3 regions of the Planococcus antarcticus DSM 14505 genome follow, and region 2 is predicted to be linked to each of the others. Evidence: riboswitches for the same ligand, from Rfam matches in the RefSeq annotation. Region 2 holds a riboswitch; each other region holds the start of a gene.
What was found. A riboswitch is a leader RNA that binds a small molecule or an ion and turns the genes downstream of it on or off. The one in region 2 is predicted to bind lysine.
Positions count from the first base shown of each region.

Region 1: it holds a riboswitch for lysine, as region 2 does, so the genes downstream of both, BBH88_RS06165 (Na+/H+ antiporter NhaC family protein) here and BBH88_RS07370 (aspartate kinase) in region 2, are expected to answer to the same signal.
Region 3: it holds a riboswitch for lysine, as region 2 does, so the genes downstream of both, dapA (4-hydroxy-tetrahydrodipicolinate synthase) here and BBH88_RS07370 (aspartate kinase) in region 2, are expected to answer to the same signal.

Region 1 covers NZ_CP016534.2:1,234,947-1,241,911, forward strand. Annotated here, with positions in the region: gene sufB (Fe-S cluster assembly protein SufB) at 1-844, shown strand, start outside; gene BBH88_RS06140 (hypothetical protein) at 1,095-1,274, opposite strand; gene BBH88_RS06145 (DNA alkylation repair protein) at 1,261-1,863, opposite strand; gene BBH88_RS06150 (DUF72 domain-containing protein) at 2,367-3,227, shown strand; gene BBH88_RS06155 (sulfite exporter TauE/SafE family protein) at 3,227-4,054, shown strand; gene BBH88_RS06160 (bifunctional metallophosphatase/5'-nucleotidase) at 4,067-5,410, shown strand; lysine riboswitch at 5,482-5,663, shown strand; gene BBH88_RS06165 (Na+/H+ antiporter NhaC family protein) at 5,770-6,965, shown strand, end outside.
Region 2 covers NZ_CP016534.2:1,466,555-1,473,519, forward strand. Annotated here, with positions in the region: gene BBH88_RS07350 (electron transfer flavoprotein subunit beta/FixA family protein) at 1-289, shown strand, start outside; gene BBH88_RS07355 (electron transfer flavoprotein subunit alpha/FixB family protein) at 595-1,560, shown strand; gene trxA (thioredoxin) at 1,989-2,303, shown strand; gene uvrC (excinuclease ABC subunit UvrC) at 2,358-4,154, shown strand; lysine riboswitch at 4,192-4,366, shown strand; gene BBH88_RS07370 (aspartate kinase) at 4,507-5,724, shown strand; gene BBH88_RS07375 (succinate dehydrogenase cytochrome b558 subunit) at 6,126-6,740, shown strand; gene sdhA (succinate dehydrogenase flavoprotein subunit) at 6,786-6,965, shown strand, end outside.
Region 3 covers NZ_CP016534.2:3,338,204-3,345,168, reverse strand. Annotated here, with positions in the region: gene BBH88_RS16405 (YsnF/AvaK domain-containing protein) at 120-941, opposite strand; gene BBH88_RS16400 (GTP-binding protein) at 1,235-2,353, shown strand; gene rpmG (50S ribosomal protein L33) at 2,366-2,515, shown strand; gene rpsN (30S ribosomal protein S14) at 2,564-2,833, shown strand; gene BBH88_RS20050 (hypothetical protein) at 2,911-3,030, shown strand; gene BBH88_RS16380 (STAS domain-containing protein) at 3,168-4,022, shown strand; gene dapA (4-hydroxy-tetrahydrodipicolinate synthase) at 4,057-4,947, opposite strand; lysine riboswitch at 5,076-5,254, opposite strand; gene BBH88_RS16370 (class I SAM-dependent methyltransferase) at 5,361-5,972, shown strand; gene ypfJ (KPN_02809 family neutral zinc metallopeptidase) at 6,031-6,876, shown strand.

The DNA of each region.
Region 1 (6,965 bases), 230 kb from region 2:
CATTTATGTACCTAAAGGCATTAAAGTAGAATCTCCACTTCAAGCTTACTTCCGTATCAACTCGGAAAACATGGGTCAATTTGAGCGTACACTAATCATTGTTGATGAAGGCGCAAGCGTTCACTATGTAGAAGGCTGTACAGCTCCTGTTTACACGACAAATTCACTTCACTCCGCTGTTGTTGAAATCATTGTGAAAAAAGATGCTTATTGCCGTTATACAACGATTCAGAACTGGGCAAATAATGTCTTTAACCTTGTAACGAAGCGTGCATTTGTTGACGCTAACGGCACAATGGAATGGATTGATGGCAACATCGGTTCGAAATTGACAATGAAATACCCAGCTATTTACTTGAAAGGCGAAGGCGCACGCGGCATGACCTTGTCGATTGCTATCGCTGGTAAAGGGCAGCACCAAGACGCCGGCGCGAAAATGATTCACCTGGCTCCAAATACATCTTCATCAATTGTTTCGAAATCCATTTCGAAACAAGGCGGTAAAGTTTCATACCGTGGGATGGTCCATTTTGGACGCAAGGCGGACGGCGCACGTTCAAACATTGAATGTGATACGTTAATCATGGACAACAAATCAACTTCAGATACAATTCCATACAACGAAATCTTAAACGATAACGTTTCATTGGAACACGAAGCGAAAGTTTCAAAAGTATCTGAAGAGCAATTGTTCTACTTGATGAGCCGTGGCGTTTCGGAACAAGAAGCAACAGAAATGATCGTTATGGGCTTTATCGAACCATTCACGAAAGAACTTCCAATGGAATATGCGGTTGAAATGAACCGTTTGATCAAGTTCGAAATGGAAGGCTCTATCGGTTAATAGACTAGCAAACAACCCTTGGTATGATGACTTTCATGCCAAGGGTTGTTTTTGTGGAATTTGCTCAATGTAAATCTAACCCCAATGCAAGAAGGTATGCCGTTTTACGTGTTAATCAGCGGGTATAGAAACGTAGATGAAATTTCAAAGGGCTATGTCAGGGATGAGTCAAATATTCAAGACGCTAAAACAGAAGCTCAGCAATATAGAGTCGAGGCAAGTAAAAGAAGTATTTGAGCAAGCTGATGAACTAGCTTGTGAAGATGGATAAATCGATGAAACCGAGAAGAAACAGCTGATGGAATCGGCAAAGTCCGTTATTGGGGAAGACAAAGGATTCGGAAGATTGTTCTAAAAGACTGAAATGAATATTCAATAAGTAAAAATAACCTTTGGCATGTTGCGTATACCAAAGGTTATTTTTTGGCATGTTTTAGCGCTTCCTGTTTGCTGAGGGGCATTAAAGTATGGTCTGATACAAAAGACCGCACCCACTCAGCGTCCGTTTTGGCATACTCGCGCAGCGCCCAACCGAAAGACTTTTGAATGAAAAACTCAGAGGATGCGGCATGCTGCAAAATAATGTGAGCCAGTGTTACAGTATCTGTCTGCTGTTTGTATTTCAATTGATGGAGGATAGCTGAGCGGTTAGTCCAGATATTTGGGGCTTTGGACCACGCAAACATGTCAGCAGTACCTGCAGTCCGATTTGTTTCGATGACGTAGCAAAGTGTTCGTGTAACGATGGGATCAACGCTGTCCCACCAGGACTTGCTTTCAATGAGCTCTCGGAGAAAAGGAAAATCCTCCGTCGTTAACTGCTTTTTCATTTTCTCCAATAAAGCAATCGCCGCATATTGGTATTCCCGTTCCGGCAAGTTATAAAGTTTCCAAACTTCTTCTGCTAATTGTACCGGATCTGGCAGCCGGTGCTCTAGAAATTGCTCTTTCAGCAATGCATTCCGCAATGGGGTTTTAATGCCCAGAAAGTCGAACTGATTGCGCATATACGCAGACATCGGCACTGCCAATTCATCATTGCGATGGGCCTCAAATTTTTCAACGATTCCTCTATAGTCCTATATTTTCTTCACTATCATTTCATCTCCTCAACTTTTCTTGAAAAAAGTGTTGCACAGTCAAAAGAATGGAATGGAGGAACAGTTATTTAAATTTTATTACTGATGCCTCTCGGTATTTCTTAAGAATTTATTAACAGGCTTACACTTTTATCAGAACACAACATTTAATTTCTCTTTTTATTAAGCAACTAGCTTAGCATCGGCACGTTTACGGGCTGGGCAGAGCGATAAGACGGGTGATCTTTCCGGCTTATCGTGTGAGTCAAGCCTTAAGATGCCGCTGCGGCAAATAAGTGATTCTCAAAATCGACTTATAAAAGTAAAGCTGTTATGAAAATAGGACTTCGAAATCTCAATAGCTTGAAAGAATCTCTCTTTAAAAAAGACGTTCTATTTTTTCTATGCTATCATAAAATAATAACTAAAATGGAGGCGGGACGATGATTTATGTAGGATTGACGGGTTGGGGAGACCATCCGGATGTCTATAGCCCAGGCTCAAAGAAAACAGAAAAATTGATTGATTACAGCGCACATTTTCCGATTGTCGAACTGGATTCCTCTTTTTATGCGGTTCAACCTGAACGGAATATCCGGAAATGGATTGCCGAAACGCCTGAACAGTTCCAATTCGTGGTGAAAGCTTATCAGGGAATGACGGGACATCAACGTGGAGAAAATCCATTTGAGTCGCGTGACGACATGTTCGAATCATTTTGTAAATCCGTGCGGCCATTGAAAGAAGAAGGCAAGCTCGCAATGGTACTATTGCAATTTCCGCCATGGTTTGATTGCCAGAAAGAGAACGTCGAACAACTTCGGGAAATTACTGGACGTTTGACTGAATTTGACTTGGCGATAGAGTTTCGTCACCAGTCCTGGTATGCCAATGGGATGAGAGAAAAAACGCTGGATTTTCTGCGAGACAATAACCTGATTCATTCGGTCTGTGACGAACCTCAGGCAGGAGATGGCTCGATTCCGCTGGTACCCGTATCTTCGAGGGGAAATAAGGTGCTAGTGCGCATTCATGGGCGCAATGTCCATGGATGGCTGAATCCGGGACATGGGCAAAATTGGCGTGAAGTCCGTTACTTGTATGACTACAACAATGAAGAACTCGAGGAAATCAGCCATGCAGTCGAGTCATTGGCCGATACTACTGAGAATGTCTATGTTATCTTTAATAACAATTCAGGGGGCCATGCAGCAGGTGATGCGAAGGAGTTCCAGAAAATGAATGGATTATCCTTTGATGGGCTTTCGCCAAAGCAGATGGATTTATTTGAAGGAGGATTTTAATGATTTTCTTAATCATGGCGTTTGTCGGTGTGATTTCCGGTATCGTAGGCGCTTTGATAGGACTGGGTGGAGGAGTCATACTGGTCCCGGCCTTGCTGTTTTTAGGCACAAGTTTCGCATTTTTTCCTGAGCTTTCCCCGCAAAAAATTGTTGGCTTATCCGTTATCATGATGATTTTCACAGGACTTTCTTCCACTTTAGCCTATATGAAAGTTCGGACAGTCGATTATAAAAGTGGCCTTATATTCTTTGCGGGAAGCGCGCCGGGAACGGTGATTGGCGCTTTTGTCAATAAAAACCTGGATCTGCCTTCATTCAATCTATACTTTGGTATTCTTCTCGTTTTTCTATCCTTGCTTTTGATGATGCGTGATCACCTGAAGGCTGTTCACTGGTTTGTTGATAATGGGCGCAAGACGACGTTTACGGACAATGAGGACAAGCAATACATTTACGGCTATCCCATTTGGTTTGCGTTGATACTGACATTTTTTGTTGGATTTGCTTCAGGACTGTTCGGTATAGGTGGGGGATCGATTATTGTGCCAGCCATGATTCTCTTATTCTTGTTTCCTCCTCACGTGGCGATTGGTACATCGATGTTCATGGTTTTTTTATCGGCTCTTGTCAATTCGGTCACTCACATTGCATTGGGTCATGTACCATGGATTTATACGATTGCAGTTATTCCAGGTGCATACATCGGTGCAAAAATTGGAGCAAGGTTAAACAAACGCCTCGATTCGGAAATGTTGGTGACGATTTTACGGATTGTGCTCCTGGTTCTAGGACTGCGATCAATTTACGAAGGAATATTCAGTTCTTAAAGAGGTGTTTTTATGAACAAAACCATTCATATTTATCATACAAATGATTTGCATAGCCATTTCACAAACTGGCCCCGTATCAAGTCTTTTTTAGCTGAACGGAAAAGATGGCATGAAGAAGAAGGAGATGTCTGTTTGATACTGGACATTGGCGACCACGTGGATCGTTCGCATCCCTATACAGAAGGCACTGCCGGCAAAGGCAATGTTCAGCTGTTGAACGAAGCGGAATACGATGCAGTGACAATTGGTAATAATGAAGGCATCACGCTGTCAAAAGATGAATTGGATGATTTGTACGTCCAGGCTGATTTTAAAGTTGTGGTGTCAAATTTATTCGATTTGGAAGGCAATCGGCCAGACTGGGCAAAACCTTATCACATCATCCACGCAAAAAACGGAATGCGTATCGGTTTGGTAGGAGCGACTGCTGAATTTACTCCTTTTTACCGTAAGCTGGGCTGGCAAATCACCGATGCGAAACAGTCAATCATTCAGGCAGTAGAAGAAATAAAAGAAGAGACAGATTTGATCGTCTGTTTGTCGCATCTTGGTATCAAAGAAGACGAGCTTTTGGTGGACCTCTGCCCGCAAATCAATATTATTTTAGGCGCTCATACGCATCATGTATTCCATGATGGGAAATGGCAAGGGGATACACTGCTTGGAGCTGCCGGCAAATTTGGATTCTATGTTGGACACATCGCTGTAGAAAACGCATTTGAAAAATCTTCGGCACAGTTGATTGAGACTTCCCGATTACATGAAGTGGAACAAGGATTCGATGAATTTCTGGTTGAGCAAGGGAAAATACAAATGGAAGAGTTAATTTTTCACAGCACAAAGGTCTTGAAAGCGGAATGGTTTAAGGATTCGGAGTTGGGAACTTTATTTGGTAGGGCGATGCTGGAGTTTGCAGAAGCAGATTGTGCCTTATTCAATGCGGGAATTTTCATGGAAGACATGCCTGAAGGTTGTCTGACTCGTTACGATTTTCACAAGATGCTGCCTCATCCAATCAACCCTTGCCTGGTCGAGTTAAGCGGTGCAGAATTAAAGGAGATATACCTGCAATCCTTGAACGCAGAATGGCCACAGCTCGAACTCAAGGGTATGGGATTCCGGGGAGTCGTGTTCGGCAAGATGCTTCATTTGAATATGGAAATCATTGATCACCGATTTTATATCAATGGACAACTGGCGGTGCATGACCAGATTTACCGGTTGATCACATTAGATATGCTGACGTTTGGCTATTTTTTCCCAAGCCTGAAACGGGCTGCTAAGACATACTTTATGCCAGAGTTTCTTCGGGATGTCTTCAGTGGATATTTTCATAGTAAAGCCTTGAAGTAGAAGAAATGTTCAGAGTATACCGGCAGTTGATTTTGAGCTGATTTTGGGCTATGCTAACAAGGAAATATATATTGGTGGGTAGAGGCTGCAGAACTAATCAGTAAGATGCGCGAGTTTGACCGCGTGGAACGCATCTGAAAGGAAGTTTTGCCGAAATCGATTTTCTGAGGTCTAGGGAGATGGATTGGGGTCATTCTGAACAAGAATGTCACTGTCATTTAAGTAGAAGCTTAAATGGAGAGCTACAGGGTTGTTTGACGTTTTAACGCACAGACGAATTGTAGAAGGCTGACTTATCCAACTGGAGAAGTCAGTTTTTTTTCTCGTTTTTCACCCATCAAAAAAGAGGAGGAATTTTTATGGAAAATACGATTTTTTCGATTTTGCCGCCGATCATTGCAATCGTTATGGTGCTCTTAACGCGCCGTGTGCTATTGTCACTGGGCACCGGTATTGTTGCAGCAGCTATTATCCTGACATGGTTTGCGCCGCTTGAAGCTTTACAGGAGCTTGTGACATCATTTGCTATTATTTTTTGGAACGAAGGCTTCAATGCTTACAATGTCTTTATCATTCTTTTTCTGTTATTGCTAGGCATTATTACAGCATTCGTTAGTTTGTCGGGAGGCGGCCACGCTTTCGCTGAATGGGCTTCGACTCGTATCAAGTCAAGAACAGGGGCAAAAGTTCTGACAGTCGTTCTTGGAATGATTATCTTTATCGATGATTATTTCAACGCCTTGACAGTGGGGCAAGTAGCGCGCCCAATTACGGACCGTTACAAAGTTTCACGTGCCAAGCTTGCTTACTTTATCGATTCCACTGCCGCACCTGTCTGTGTAGTATCTCCGGTATCAAGCTGGGGTGCAGCCATCATTGGCATCATTGCAACCATCCTGGCCAGCCAGACCTTCGTTGAGTATTCCGCGCTGGAAGCTTTCCTATGGATGGCACCAATGAATTTCTATGTAGTCGCTTCGCTAGCTATCGTCTTTTTTGTCGCTATCCGCGATGTCGATTTTGGTGAAATGAAGAAGCACGAAGTGCTTGCGATTACTGAGGGGCAACTTTTTGATCCTAAAAAAACAATTCCAGGTGAAATGAAAGAAGAGTTTCCAACCCATTCACATGGCCATGTTAGAGATTTATTGCTGCCGATTTTATTATTGATTGTTGGTACAGTAGGGGCAATGATTTGGACCGGCTATCGGAATGCGGATCAAGTATTCGATATTTGGTTGATTTTCGAAAACACTGACGTGCCATCTTCATTATTAACAGGTGGTGTGTTAGGGGCATTGATGTCAATTATCCTTTACGTTACGCAAATGAAGAAAAATAAAACAGCTAATGTAGGATGGATTGGCAAAGGCATCTGGGCAGGCATCAAATCAATGATGGGCGCTGTGTTGATTCTAATTTTTGCCTGGTCATTGACTTCATTGATCGGATCCCTTGAAACGGGGGCTTACTTGGCAAATGTCGTTTCTGAAGGCAATGTACCGACATCTATTTTGCCGGTTCTATTGTTCGTCTTAGCCGGCATCATGGCTTT
Region 2 (6,965 bases):
TGCGGAAGAATTGGAAACGTCATTGCCGCTACTTGTAACGGCTCAGCAGGGCTTAAACGAGCCGCGTTACCCATCACTTCCAGGAATCATGAAAGCGAAGAAAAAGCCGCTTGAAGAATTGGAATTGGACGATTTGGATATCGAAGAAGACGATGTAGAGGCGAAAACAGAAACAATCGAAATTTACCTGCCGCCGAAAAAAGCAGCTGGTCGTATTCTTGAAGGCGACATCTCTAACCAGGTAACAGAACTGGTTGGCCTACTGCGCAACGAAGCAAAAGTTATCTGATTAAAAAAGAAAAGCGAAGGTGCCCGTTCAGCTCTGACAGGCATAAGACAGACCAGCAAAGCGGTCAATTTTTGCCGCAAAGCTGGGTTGACTTATGACCCGAAGAGCTGGGCACCGGAGCCTGGACAAAGAAAAGCGAAGGTGCCCGTTCAGCTCTGACAGGCATAAGACAGATCAGCAAAGCGGTCAATTTTTGCCGCAAAGCTGGGTTGACTTATGACCCGAAGAGCTGGGCACTTCCAATTAACTAAACGAGAATAAACATACCATATATTTTTCACATCTACTTAGGGGGTAAGCAGACCATGGCGAAAAAAGTATTAGTTTTAGGCGAAACACGTGAAGGCTCTTTGCGTAATGTCTCATTTGAAGCAATTGCGGCTGCCAAGAAAATTTCTGGCGGCGGAGAAGTAGTAGGAGTTTTACTCGGGGATTCGGTTGCTGATTTTGGCGCTGAATTGATCGCATATGGTGCAGACCGTGTTATAACGGTTGAGCATCCGCACTTGAAATCATACACATCTGATGGCTATGGCCAGGCATTTATGGCAGTTGTTGAGCAGGAAAGCCCAGAAGGCCTTGTCTTTGGCCATACAGCAGTTGGTAAAGACTTAGCACCGAAAATCGCTTCTAAATTACAGGCTGGACTGATTTCGGATGTAACGGATATTGAAGGCGAAGGCGCTGATGCAGTTTTCATCCGTCCGATTTTCTCTGGTAAAGCATTTGAAAAAGTGAAACTTAAAGAAGGCATCGATTTTATTACTGTGCGCGCGAACAATATTGCGCCTCTCGAAAAACAGGAACGTTCCGGCGATGTTAGCTCGTTGTCGGTAGACATCACGAATCTGCGTACGATCATCAAAAATGTAGTACGCAAATCAGCTGAAGGCGTCGATCTTTCTGAAGCGAAAGTTATTGTAGCCGGAGGACGTGGCGTTAAGAGTGCAGATGGATTCGAGCAATTGCACGAATTGGCGAATCTTCTTGGCGGTGCTGTTGGTGCATCCCGTGGAGCTTGTGACGCGGATTATTGCGATTATTCTCTTCAAATCGGACAGACAGGTAAAGTCGTAACGCCTGACCTGTATATCGCAGCTGGTATTTCTGGAGCAATCCAGCATATGGCTGGTATGTCCAACTCGAAAGTAATCGTAGCGATCAACAAAGATCCAGAGGCAAACATCTTCAAAGTAGCAGATTACGGCATTGTCGGAGACTTGTTCGAAGTTATTCCAATGCTGACAGAAGAATTTAAGAAAGTAATGTAATGGTAAGAAACGTCTAATCGCTAAATTGTTAAACTTAAACAGGTGGAGAGAGATTACACATTTTCTTCGCCTGTTTTTAATTTGTAGTTTTTAGTAGGTCTTGACTCGTTTTGTTTTCATCTTGCCGGTTGCTTGAAGTGCAGGACGACTCCTGCGGAATAGTGAAACAACTGAGACCCCGCAGGAAGCGAGCGCCAAAACGGAAAGCACCAGTTTAAGCTCCTTGCCTATTCTTTTCACCTGAGCATCTACAAAAACGCTACTTGACTAAAGATGAGAGAGCGTTCACCGAAACGAAAAGCATGCTAATATCCGTTTAACGCCACTACCTAACGGGTACTTGGGGAGTAGGCAAAAAAATGGCTAGTGTTTTTAACGCATGTTATACTCTGTATATAGTTTGGTTTAATCATAAGGAGGAATTATTCATGGCAATCGTACACGGTACAGATCAGAACTTTTCACAAGAAGTATCAGAAGGACTCGTTTTAGTAGATTTTTGGGCAACTTGGTGCGGACCATGTAAAATGATCGCTCCAGTGCTGGAAGAGTTAGATGCTGAAATGAGCGATAAAGTTAAAATCGTAAAAGTTGATGTCGATCAAAACCAGGAAACTGCTGGAAATTACGGCATTATGTCAATTCCGACTTTGTTATTTCTAAAAGACGGAGAGACAGTTGATAAAGTGGTTGGTTTCAGACCAAAAGAAGCATTAGCTGAAATGGTTGAAAAACACGCATAATTCTTAACCGGGTCCAGTGATGGTACCCGGTTTTTTAATAGGGTGAGATAAAAAATGGCTAACGAATTGATTCAACACAAACTGGCAATATTGCCTGATCAACCAGGTTGTTATTTGATGAAAGATCGCCAAAATACCGTTATTTATGTCGGAAAGGCGAAAGTTCTCAAAAACCGCGTGCGTTCTTATTTTACGGGCAGTCACGACACAAAAACACAGCGTTTGGTCAATGAAATCGAGGATTTTGAGTATATCGTCACGTCTTCTGATAAAGAAGCGCTAATTCTCGAATTGAATTTGATCAAGAAATACGATCCGAAATATAACATTATGCTGAAGGATGATAAAAGCTACCCATATCTGAAGATCACAGGAGAGCGCCATCCGAAGCTGATTACGACCAGACAGGTCAAAAAAGATAAAGGAAAATATTTTGGCCCTTATCCGAATGCATACGCTGCAGCAGAGACAAAAAAATTACTGGACCGTCTATATCCGTTGCGAAAATGTCACACGATGCCTGACCGAGTTTGCCTGTATTACCACCTGGGTCAATGTCTGGCACCTTGTGTTAAGCCGGTTGAAAAAGAGACTTATAAGGAACTAATCGACGGCATCACAAAATTTCTTAACGGCGGATTCCGTGAAGTAAAGCATCAATTGGTCGAAAAGATGTCGCAAGCATCCGAAAACCTGGAATTTGAACGGGCTAAGGAATACCGTGATCAAATCTCAATGATTGAGACTGTTATGGAAAAACAGAAAATGGCGATGAACGATTTTACCAACCGTGACGTTTTTGCTTATGCAGTCGACAAAGGCTGGATGTGCGTGCAAGTGTTTTTTGTGCGCCAAGGCAAATTAATAGAACGTGACGTCTCGCTGTTTCCACTGTACCGAGATCCGGAAGAGGAATTTTTAACTTATCTCGGTCAGTTTTATGAAAAAGCCAACCATGTAAAACCAAGTGAAATTCTGCTACCGGAAGCGGATGACCCTGATATGCTGAAAGAGTGGCTCGGGGTGCGTGTGCTGGTTCCACAGCGCGGAAAGAAAAAGGACCTGGTGGCGTTGGCAAAGAAAAATGCTGATATCGCCATTAAGGAAAAATTTCAGTTATTGGAGCGGCAGGAAGAACGGACGATTGGAGCATGTGCAGACTTGGGTGAAGCGATGAACATCGAAACACCGTTGCGCATCGAAGCTTTCGATAACTCGCACATTCAGGGAGCCGATGCAGTGTCTGCGATGATTACGTTCATTGACGGCAAGCCTTCCAAAAAAGATTACCGTAAATACAAAACGCGGAATGCTTCCAAGCCTGATGATTATGCGGCAATGCGTGAGGTTATCCGTCGGCGTTACTCGCGTGTCTTAAAAGATGGCTTGCCTTTGCCTGACCTAATCGTCATTGATGGCGGCAAAGGACAGATGGAATCAGCGCGTGAAATCCTTGAAGATGAACTGGGATTATCAATTCCGATTGCCGGTCTTGCAAAAGACGCAAAACACCAAACTTCTCAATTGCTATATGGGTCTCCGGCTGAAATTGTGCCGCTGAAGCGGACCAGTGAAGCTTTTTACTTGTTGCAGCGGATTCAGGATGAAGTGCACCGCTTTGTTATAACCTTCCATCGTCAGCTGCGCGGCAAAAACTCGATTCAATCGGCGCTTGACGGACTTGAAGGAGTGGGGCCGAAGCGGAAACAGCAGCTGTTAAAGCATTTCGGATCTGTCAAAAAAATCAAAGAAGCTTCAGTAGAAGAAATCAAACAGGCCGGCATGCCTAAAGCTCTGGCGTTGACCATTGAACAATATTTTGCAGAGGATATATTGCCAAGCGAATCATAACATGTTATTGTAAAAGAATATTTAGATCACTTGGAAAAGTGATGATAGAGGTGCGAACGTCAATAGTAAGCATTCGGAGATTTGCAGAATCTGAGACGAATGGTGAAAGGGGCGGTCGCCGAAGTGTGCCTGTAACTGCTATAGCGCATGCTGGTTCTGCATTTAAGAGGTGCAGAGCTGTCAGAGTCAATCTCTGGAGGGCTATCTCACATGGGCGTTTTTCGTGCATGACAAAAGAGGTGGTTTGCCGCGGTTGCGGTAAACCACCTCTTTTTGTGTCTGGCTATGTTGTCTTTAAGGCATCATGGTCAGCCATTTTGAGGGCCACATACTGAATGTGGGAGTGAATGGAATGAAAACGATCGTCATGAAGTTTGGAGGGACGTCTGTCGCGACTCCAGAAAAAATCATTAGTGTAGCGAAGAGGGCCATTCGTGAAAAAGAACAGAGGAAACGCGTCGTCATTGTTGTTTCGGCAATGGGCAAGACGACTGACACCCTGCTCGGACTAGCAGGAGAAATTTCTTCAGAGCCACCAAAGCGAGAAATGGATATGTTACTAGCAACTGGGGAGCAAGTCACCATTTCTTTATTGGCAATGGCTTTTAAAAAGCTAGGTCATGAAGCATTGTCTTTTACCGGCTGGCAGGCGGGAATTGAAACTGAATCCGTGCCGCGCAATGCCCGTATCGAAAAGATCCATACCGAGCGCCTTGAACGTGTACTAGAAAATGGCTATTTTTGCGTTGTTGCTGGCTTTCAAGGAGTCGATAAAATTGGCAATATCACAACGCTTGGCAGGGGCGGATCCGATACGACGGCTGTTGCGCTTGCCGCTGCTTTGAAAGCGGAGAAATGTGAGATCTACACAGATGTCAACGGCGTCTATACATCCGATCCACGACATGTCACAGGTGCTCGCAAGCTACAACAAATTTCTTATGATGAAATGCTGGAACTCGCTAATTTGGGTGCGGGTGTCTTGCACCCACGGGCGGTCGAGTTTGCAAAAAACAATCATGTTCCATTATCCGTCAGAGCGAGTTATTCAGATGAGCCTGGCACAATCATACAAGAGGTGATCACTGTGGAGAAAAACTTAATCGTCAGAGGCGTCGCGTTTGAAACAGGAATCGCACGTGTAACCGTAACCTATAAAAAGCCATTTAACGGATCCTTGGCTAATATTTTTACAAAGCTTGCTGAACATCAGATAGACGTAGACATTATCGTCCAAAGCATTAGCGATGAATTTCCACCATCCGTGTCTTTTTCCATCAGCCAGGAAAGCCTTGAAGAAACACGCCGTGTCTTGATAGAAGCCAAAGAAGAAATTGGCTTCTTGTCGCTGAATGTTGAAGTAGGTTTGTCGAAAGTGTCGATTGTCGGCTCTGGCATGGTATCGAATCCTGGAGTAGCGGCACGGATGTTCGATGTACTAAGAAGTGAAGAGATTCAAGTGAAAATGGTCAGTACCTCAGAGATTAAAATTTCGGTGGTTGTGCCGGAAGTAGATATGAACAAGTCGGCAAATGCGTTGCACGAGGCGTACGGACTTTCTGAAGTTTAGCTAAGCTGAGGAATGCTCATCTACAGTTAAAATGACGGTTCGTGAAAATATTCACAAAACGTTCAAATTCTCAATGGCAATATTACAATAATACATGCGGCAGTAGAATAGGACAGTTTAGACATAAAAAGCGATTCTCAATTAGAGAATCGCTTTTTAGTAAGATTCTATTAAAACGGTTACATTCCAATGTGTTTTGCTAGTGATAGGGCGTCCCGTACCCTCTAAATGCTTGGTAACTATCTGTTTAAAAGAGTTTCGTTGCCTTGACGCTCCAAGAGGGTGGGAGTACAATAAATATGTCATATTATTGTATCATGATGGTGTGCGGCTTCAGTTGCTTTTGCAATATATTGCCTGCTCTGGACGCTGCCAATTAATGTTTTGAGGGGGGTAAAATTTTGAATAACAATCGTGAATTTTTAATGCGTAGGCTGCACTCATTGTTGGGAATTATTCCTATTGGCATATTCTTAACACAGCACTTAATCGTCAACCATTTTGCTACACAAGGAGAAGAGGCATTTAATACTGCATCTCACTTTTTAGCGAATCTTCCATTCGTTATTTTCCTGGAGATATTTGTCATTTACTTGCCGATTATGTACCACGCGTTCTATGGCCTATACATAGCGTTTACTTCGAAGAACAATCCTGGGCATTATAGCTATATGCGCAATATGTTGTTTGTTGCACAGCGCTATACGGGAGTCTTCCTGGTAGTCTTCATCGCTTGGCACATCTTTGAAACAAGATTCCAGGTCGCAATCGGAGCAGCTGCTGAAGCTGATTTCAACATGATGGCAAATATCCTGGATAATCCTTGGATGATGGCATTCTACATCGTTGGTGTTCTAGCAGCAACTTTCCACTTTGCAAATGGACTTTGGTCTTTCCTTGTTACTTGGGGAATTACACAATCCGCGACAGCACAGCGATATACAACTTATTTCACACTTCTAGTATTTATTGTATTATCGATTATTGGTATCAGAGCATTGTTTGCATTCGTTTGAGAATGACTCAATTATTGGTGAACTAAAAGAGGAGTGAATACTAACATGGCAAAGGGCAAAATTTCTATCGTCGGTGGCGGCCTTGCCGGCTTAATGGCATCAATTAAAGTTGCAGAGGCAGGCGCTCCGGTCGATTTATTCTCAATCGTTCCCGTTAAACGGTCCCACTCAGTATGTGCACAAGGTGGGATCAATGGTGCGGTTAATACAAAGGGTGAAGGGGAT
Region 3 (6,965 bases), 1.9 Mb from region 2:
CACCAATTAACTTTGTTAAAGCTCTTTTACCCATAGTTGCATGCGGGATAAACCTCATGACATCAGGACGTAAAAGGCGCATCCAGATCAACTCGACCGGATGCGCCTTTTGCTGCTCATTAAAATGAGTTGCGCTCATCTTTTTTCGATTTGACCTGTTCGTCAATATCCGCTTCTTCGCGGCGTACGGTTTCATTGACCACTTCCGTGTCCTGCACTTTGCGTTTGCCGACAATAATTTCTTCACTGACGACGTCTTTCTTGCTGACTTCGACCCGTTCTTCGGAAACAGGGATGTGGATGGTTTCTCCATCATCGTAAACGCCTTTATCCGTCAATCCACCTGTTCCGGAGGTGACTTCTTCGTTTACCTGCCGGCGTTCTAAGTAGACCTCTTCGCGTTCGACCGGTACTTCGATGGTCTGCTGCTCTTCGACTACATGCTTGCCTACATTCACTTCACCAGTCTGTACGCGTTCTTTGTCGACGCTCAGGCGCTCTTCATGAAGGCGAAGATGTTCTTCTTCGTCGTGGCTGCCGGGAGTCGTCTTACTTGCCGCTCCGGCTCTTGTTTGAGTGCCATCGTATGGCTTATACGATGAACCGTAGTCGCTGTTTACATAAAGCACGAGTTTGCCGTTTTCTACTTGGCGGTAATACTCATCTGCTTCGCTGGTTCCCAATCCCATTTGAGTGAAAGCGTCTCGTGTGGAATCCTCTCCAGAAATAAAAGATTTGAATTTGCCCATTATATCCTCGTCTTCCTGTGTATTTAAATGAACATCCGTCTGGCCCTGGACCATGGACAGCTGATCATCATGCTTGGCAATTACATACATATCCTCTTCTTTATAGCCTTGTGCTTTCAGTTCACTGATTTTATGCAAAACTTCCGCTTGTACGTCGTATGCTTGAATTAAAGTTGTTTCTTTGTTTGTCATTGTCAATTCCTCCTAATAGTGATCAATCACCTGTAAAGTAAGGTAATGATAATCTACCCCGTAGTTTTTCAGAATAAACCCCTCGTAATTTCTGCGGAATAGGAAAATTATATTTTTCTTCAAGCGCCAAGCAGAGCGACTAGAAGGAGCAGAGGGGTTACCTTGGATGAATGCGAAAGTACAGCGACAAATATCCGATGAAAAATAAAGGCTTGCTTTACTGCTCTTTTTTTTGTACAATTTAAAACGTAATCATTACTATTTAAGGGAAATAGAAAGGAGGCTGTGCCATTATGGAAGAACTTGTTCCGGTTACGGTGCTGAGCGGGTATCTGGGAGCTGGCAAAACAACTTTGCTCAATCATTTGCTTCACAACCGGGAAAACCTGAAAGTGGCAGTTATTGTCAATGACATGAGCGAAGTGAACATAGATGCAGCCTTGGTCCAACAAGGAGGCTTTTCTCAGACAGAGGAAAAACTGGTCCAAATGCAGAATGGCTGCATCTGCTGTACCTTGAGGGAGGATCTCATGGTGGAGGTTGAGAAGCTGGTGAAACTTGGAGATATCGACTGCATCGTGATCGAATCATCCGGCATCAGCGAACCGTTGCCAGTGGCGCAAACTTTCACATATCAGGACGAAGCGATAGGAATCGATTTGACAAAAATTTGCCGCTTGGATACGTTAGTTACCGTAGTGGATGGTTATGCTTTTTGGAAGGATTTTGCATCTGGAGAGTCGCTGCTGGAAAGAAGCCAAGAGGCGACAGCAGAAGACGTTCGGGAAATTTCGGACTTACTGATCGATCAAATCGAGTTTGCCAATGTCATTCTAGTAAACAAAATGGATTTGGTGACGCCGCAGGAACGAAACCGACTAAAGGGGTTGCTTGCATCACTAAATCCGGATGCGCAGATCATTGAAACCATGAACTCGAAAGTGGCTTTGGACAAAGTAGTAAACACGGGCTTATTCGATTTTGATAAATCGAGCCAAAGCGCCGGCTGGATCAAGGAACTGAACGAAGAGCATATTCCCGAATCCGATGAATATGGCATTGCTTCATTTGTCTACCGGAGCAAAAAACCGTTCCATCCAGAACGGCTGATGGAATGGATATTGGAATGGCCAGTGGAAGTTGTTCGTGCCAAAGGCTTTTTGTGGCTTGCAACAAGAACTGAAGCGGCGGTTTTATTGTCACAGGCCGGGCCATCGCTTGGCATTGAGCATGCAGGCCAATGGGATCTGGAAAATGGCGTTAAAATGACCGAGTTGGTGATGATTGGCATTGACATGGACCAAGCAGGTATAGTCAAAGAGCTGGATCAGTGTTTGCTGACAGATGAAGAAGAGACACAGGATTGGACAACATTCCATGATCCACTGCCAGGATTTCAATTACTTTCTTGAGGAGGAAAAACGATGAGAGTCAATATAACATTAGCATGCACAGAAACCGGGGACCGAAATTACAACACAACGAAAAATAAGCGGACAAACCCGGAACGCATTGAATTGAAAAAATACAGTCCACGTCTCAAGAAGGTCACGATTCACCGTGAGACGAAATAATTTTTTGTGAAATATAAATCGTAATAATTACTTTTAGGAGGTAGAAGAATGGCTAAAAAATCAAAAGTTGCACGTCATAAAAAGCAGCAGGCAATGGTTGAACGATATGCAGAACTGCGTCAGGAACTGAAAGAAAAAGGTGACTTTCAGGCATTGGCAAATTTGCCGAAAGATTCATCTCCAGTCCGTTTAAATAATCGCTGCGGTGTGACAGGGAGACCACGCGGCTTTATGCGCAAGTTCGGCATGTCGCGGATCGTTTTTAGGGATTTGGCGCATAAAGGCCAGATTCCCGGTGTTAAAAAGGCCAGTTGGTAGAGCGATCTTTCATGTCTTTTCTTTCTAAAAAATTTAAAAGAATGGAAACTGTCGACTAGCAGCACATTCCCATCACGGTGAGCAGTGGTGTTGCGGCTTATGAATCTGGAGATAATGTGGAAAGTTTGTTGTCGCTTGCTCATGGTTTTCTCTACAAAGCTAAGGCTAGTAGCAGAAATTGCGTCATTGGAAACTAATACAGAACTGCACCGTACATCCGTCTTTGAGGCGGATGTATTTTTTTGCGGAAAAACGGTAAATAAACCCATTACAATCCTCGGTTCAAAGGCTATAATAAAGGCATAAAAAAATATCTTTGCCTTTGGAGGTTCTGATGGAAAAATACAATCGATTGCTGGGTGAACGGGTGATAGCAGATAAGGCATTAGTTGCTCAGTTAATTCATGAAGAAGCGGTCAAACACACTCCCCTTGAGCAATTGCTAGAGCATAAGGAATTAGTGGAGGTCGTCAAAGCAGCCAGAGCCGATTTTGTGGAATTGCTTGGAGAATCCATCATCAATAGCTGTGACGAGGAAAAAGTGCTTGCAGGTATCGCAGCTTGGGGAGAAGCGACAGGGAACTTCTTTTTTGAAAACAATATGGCATTGGATGATGCTATGGCGGAAACCTCGCTTTACCGCAAACACATCGGAAAAATCATTAAGACAGAAGCGATTCATAAAAAAATGGACCTTCCGCTTCTTTTTAATGTCATGGAGTTTTTCCATTCATTGCTGGATCATGCAGTATATTCGTATACAAATACTTACACGGGTTCGTATCAGCGGAAATTGAAATCGGCAAGAAAGGAATTTCTTGAACTGTCAGCACCGGTCGTCCCTGTCAGTGATCAGATTGCCATTTTGCCGTTAGTAGGCAGTATTGAAATTGACCGTGCCCGCTATATTCTGGAGAAGACACTGCTATCCGCCAATCAGCTGAAAATCAAGATGCTCATTGTAGATCTGTCGGGAGTGGTACGGGTAGACTCGATGGTGGCGGAACAAATTATCAAAATTGTCCAGTCGCTGAAGCTAGTTGGGGTACGGTCCATTCTGACTGGCATCCGACCCGAAATCGCCAGAACGTTGGCTGAAATTGGCGTCGATTTAAAAGACCTAGAAATTGGCGGCAGCTTAAAGCGGGTTTTGGAACAGATGAAAGATAACGAATTTAAAAAACGTTGAAGCCCGAGGGCTTCAACGTTTTTTTGTGATGAACTTAGTTAGTAACAGCCTCTGAATGCAGATCTGGCAATGATTTACGCAATGCTGAGGCTTCTTCTTCGGTCAATGAAAGCATCGGCAAGCGTACACCACCTACCTGGACACCGGTCATGTTGAGCGCTGCTTTGACCGGAGACGGATTTGGCGCAGCGAACAATGCTTTCATGGTCGGCAATAAACGTCTATGGATAGCCGCTGCTGTTTTTACGTCACCTGTTTTAAAGCTAGTAATCATGTCCTGCATAGCGCTGCCGATAATATGTGCAGACACTGAGACGATACCAGTTCCGCCGATTGACAGCATCGGTAAAGTCAGACTGTCATCACCGCTGTAGACAGAAAAAGATGCCGCTGTTTTTTCAATGATTTCTGCAGTTGCATCTAAGTCGCCGCTCGCTTCTTTGACAGAAACAATGTTGTCAATCTTGGACAGGCGGATAATCGTCGCTGGGGACATAGTGACCACGCTGCGCCCTGGAATATTGTAAAGCATGACTGGCAGACGTGTAGACTGGGCAATTGCCTGGAAATGTTGGAACATACCTTCCTGTGACGGCTTGTTGTAATAAGGAGTGACCAACATGACGCCGTCAACGCCAGATTCTTCCGCTTGTCTCGTCAATGAAATGGATGCGCGCGTATTGTTTGAGCCGGTCCCTGCGATGACTGGGATTCTGCCGGCGACGATGTTGACGGTAAACTGGAACAACTCTACTTTTTCATCTGTTGATAAAGTCGGAGATTCACCTGTTGTTCCCGCGATGACAAGGGCATCTGAACCGTTCGCTATCAAATGCTCTATCAGTTTCTGAGTTGCCGGAAAGTCAATTTCTCCATGTTGATCGAATGGTGTTACCATTGCTGTAATTACTTGGCCGAAATTCATAAAAAACACACCCTTTTCTAATTTTTGTCGAAGCTTAGAGGTGAGGGGCCAGTCAGGAATGAACAAAAAAAGCAGCAACGAGGGGTCCCGTTGCTGCAGTAGAAACAATGTTTACCATTCGTTCCTGTGCATCAGATAGCCCTCCATATAGTTTCCTATATGACAGTCCTGCATTTGTTGAATGCAGACCCAGCGAACAGAAATATGAGATTTCCGCCACTTCGGCAAATCCCCCTTTCGGCAAACGTCAATGGATCTCATTGTCCTCGTTTTGCGTACTGGTGGTTTTTGCGCCTCTATCCTACTCCATGAAAGCTGGAGCAAGAAATATTTAATTAGCTGTACTATAACAAATTTCCCTGTCAATTACAAGATAGAGAATGTAAAATCTTACGAAAAAGGAGTGATCCGGGATGAACGAGCAGACCTATGAATACCAGTTGAACATCGTAACAGAGGGAAACCAGCAGGGCTTCACGGATTCTTTGCACCATAACCGATACGAACCGACACCCTATGAGCTGCTGGACAAGCTATTCCAGAATTATAGCCTGTCCTCTGGAGACAGACTGGTGGATGTGGGATGTGGAAAAGGTCGCTTAAACTTTTATGTGCATCATTTATTTGGTGCAAAAAGTGCAGGTATCGAAATGAATCCAGTGTTCTACACCGAAGCTCTCGAAAATAAAAAACGATATTTGAAAAAGCATGCTGCTGCGGAGTCTAGCATTAACTTTTATAATTGCTTGGCACAGGAATATTCGATCGTAGCACAAGACACTATATTTTATTTTTTTAACCCTTTTTCCGTGGAGATCTTTATTGCTTTTATCAATAAAATTTTAATCTCAGTCGAAACAAACTCACGGAAAGTAGAAGTGATCCTGTTTTTTGCCTCACAGGAATACAGCGACTTTTTGGAAACTAGCACCGTTTTTCAATTGATAAAAGAAATCCAACTGCCCGATTTCCATAAAAATCCGCGCGAACGATTTTTAATTTATCGTCTGCCTAAAATGGATTAGAACTAGGACGATAACGGGTATGTTTACAATAAAAACAGTTGCGAAACGAGGAACCTTTATGGAATGGAAAGACAGAAAAGCCAGTAGAAACGTTGAAGACAGAAGAGGGAAAGGTGGTGTAATAGTAGCAGGAGGCGGCATCGGCAGTATTTTGATTGTGCTGTTAGTAGCATTTTTAGGCGGTGACCCGGGTGTCATTCTTGATCAATCAAATGGATCATCAGTGTCGACTTCAAACCAGCTGTACGAGTCAACAGCGCAAGAAGAAGAGTTGGCTGAATTTGTTTCAGTCGTTTTGGCTGATACCGAACAGGCCTGGACGGAAGTATTCGAAGAAGAAGGAATGGAATATGTCGAGCCGACATTGGTGCTTTACAGCGGAAGTGTTGAGTCTGCATGTGGGACGGCAGGTGCAGCCGTCGGTCCATTTTATTGTCCAGGCGACTACAAACTTTATATTGATTTGAGTTTTTACAATGAACTACACACCCAATTTCAAGCACCAGGCGATTTTGCTATGGCCTATGTAGTGGCACACGAAGTCGGACACCACGTCCAGAATCTTCTTGGTGTCATGGAAGAAGTGCAGCCTCTCCGCAACCAACTAAGCGAAGAAGAATACAATAAAGTGCAAGTTCGCTTGGAACTGCAAGCTGATTATTTATGGGGTGTTTGGGCAAATCATGCACAAGGCATGGGCTATCTAGAAGAAGGCGACCTAGAAGAAGCACTGACAGCGGCAAGTGCTGTAGGAGACGACACCATTCAACAACGTGCGCGTGGTTACGTAGTACCCGAAAGTTTTACACACGGCAGTTCCGAACAACGCCAAAGATGGTTCAAAAAAGGCTTTAAGGCCGGCAATTTAAAAGAAGGCGACACATTTAAAGCGACTGATTTGTGAGTGTAAATATTGAACTGAAGAGTTAGCTATTTAACTATAATATTTGAAAAAGACGAGGAAATCTTTTCAAGCGAACACTTTGATCAACA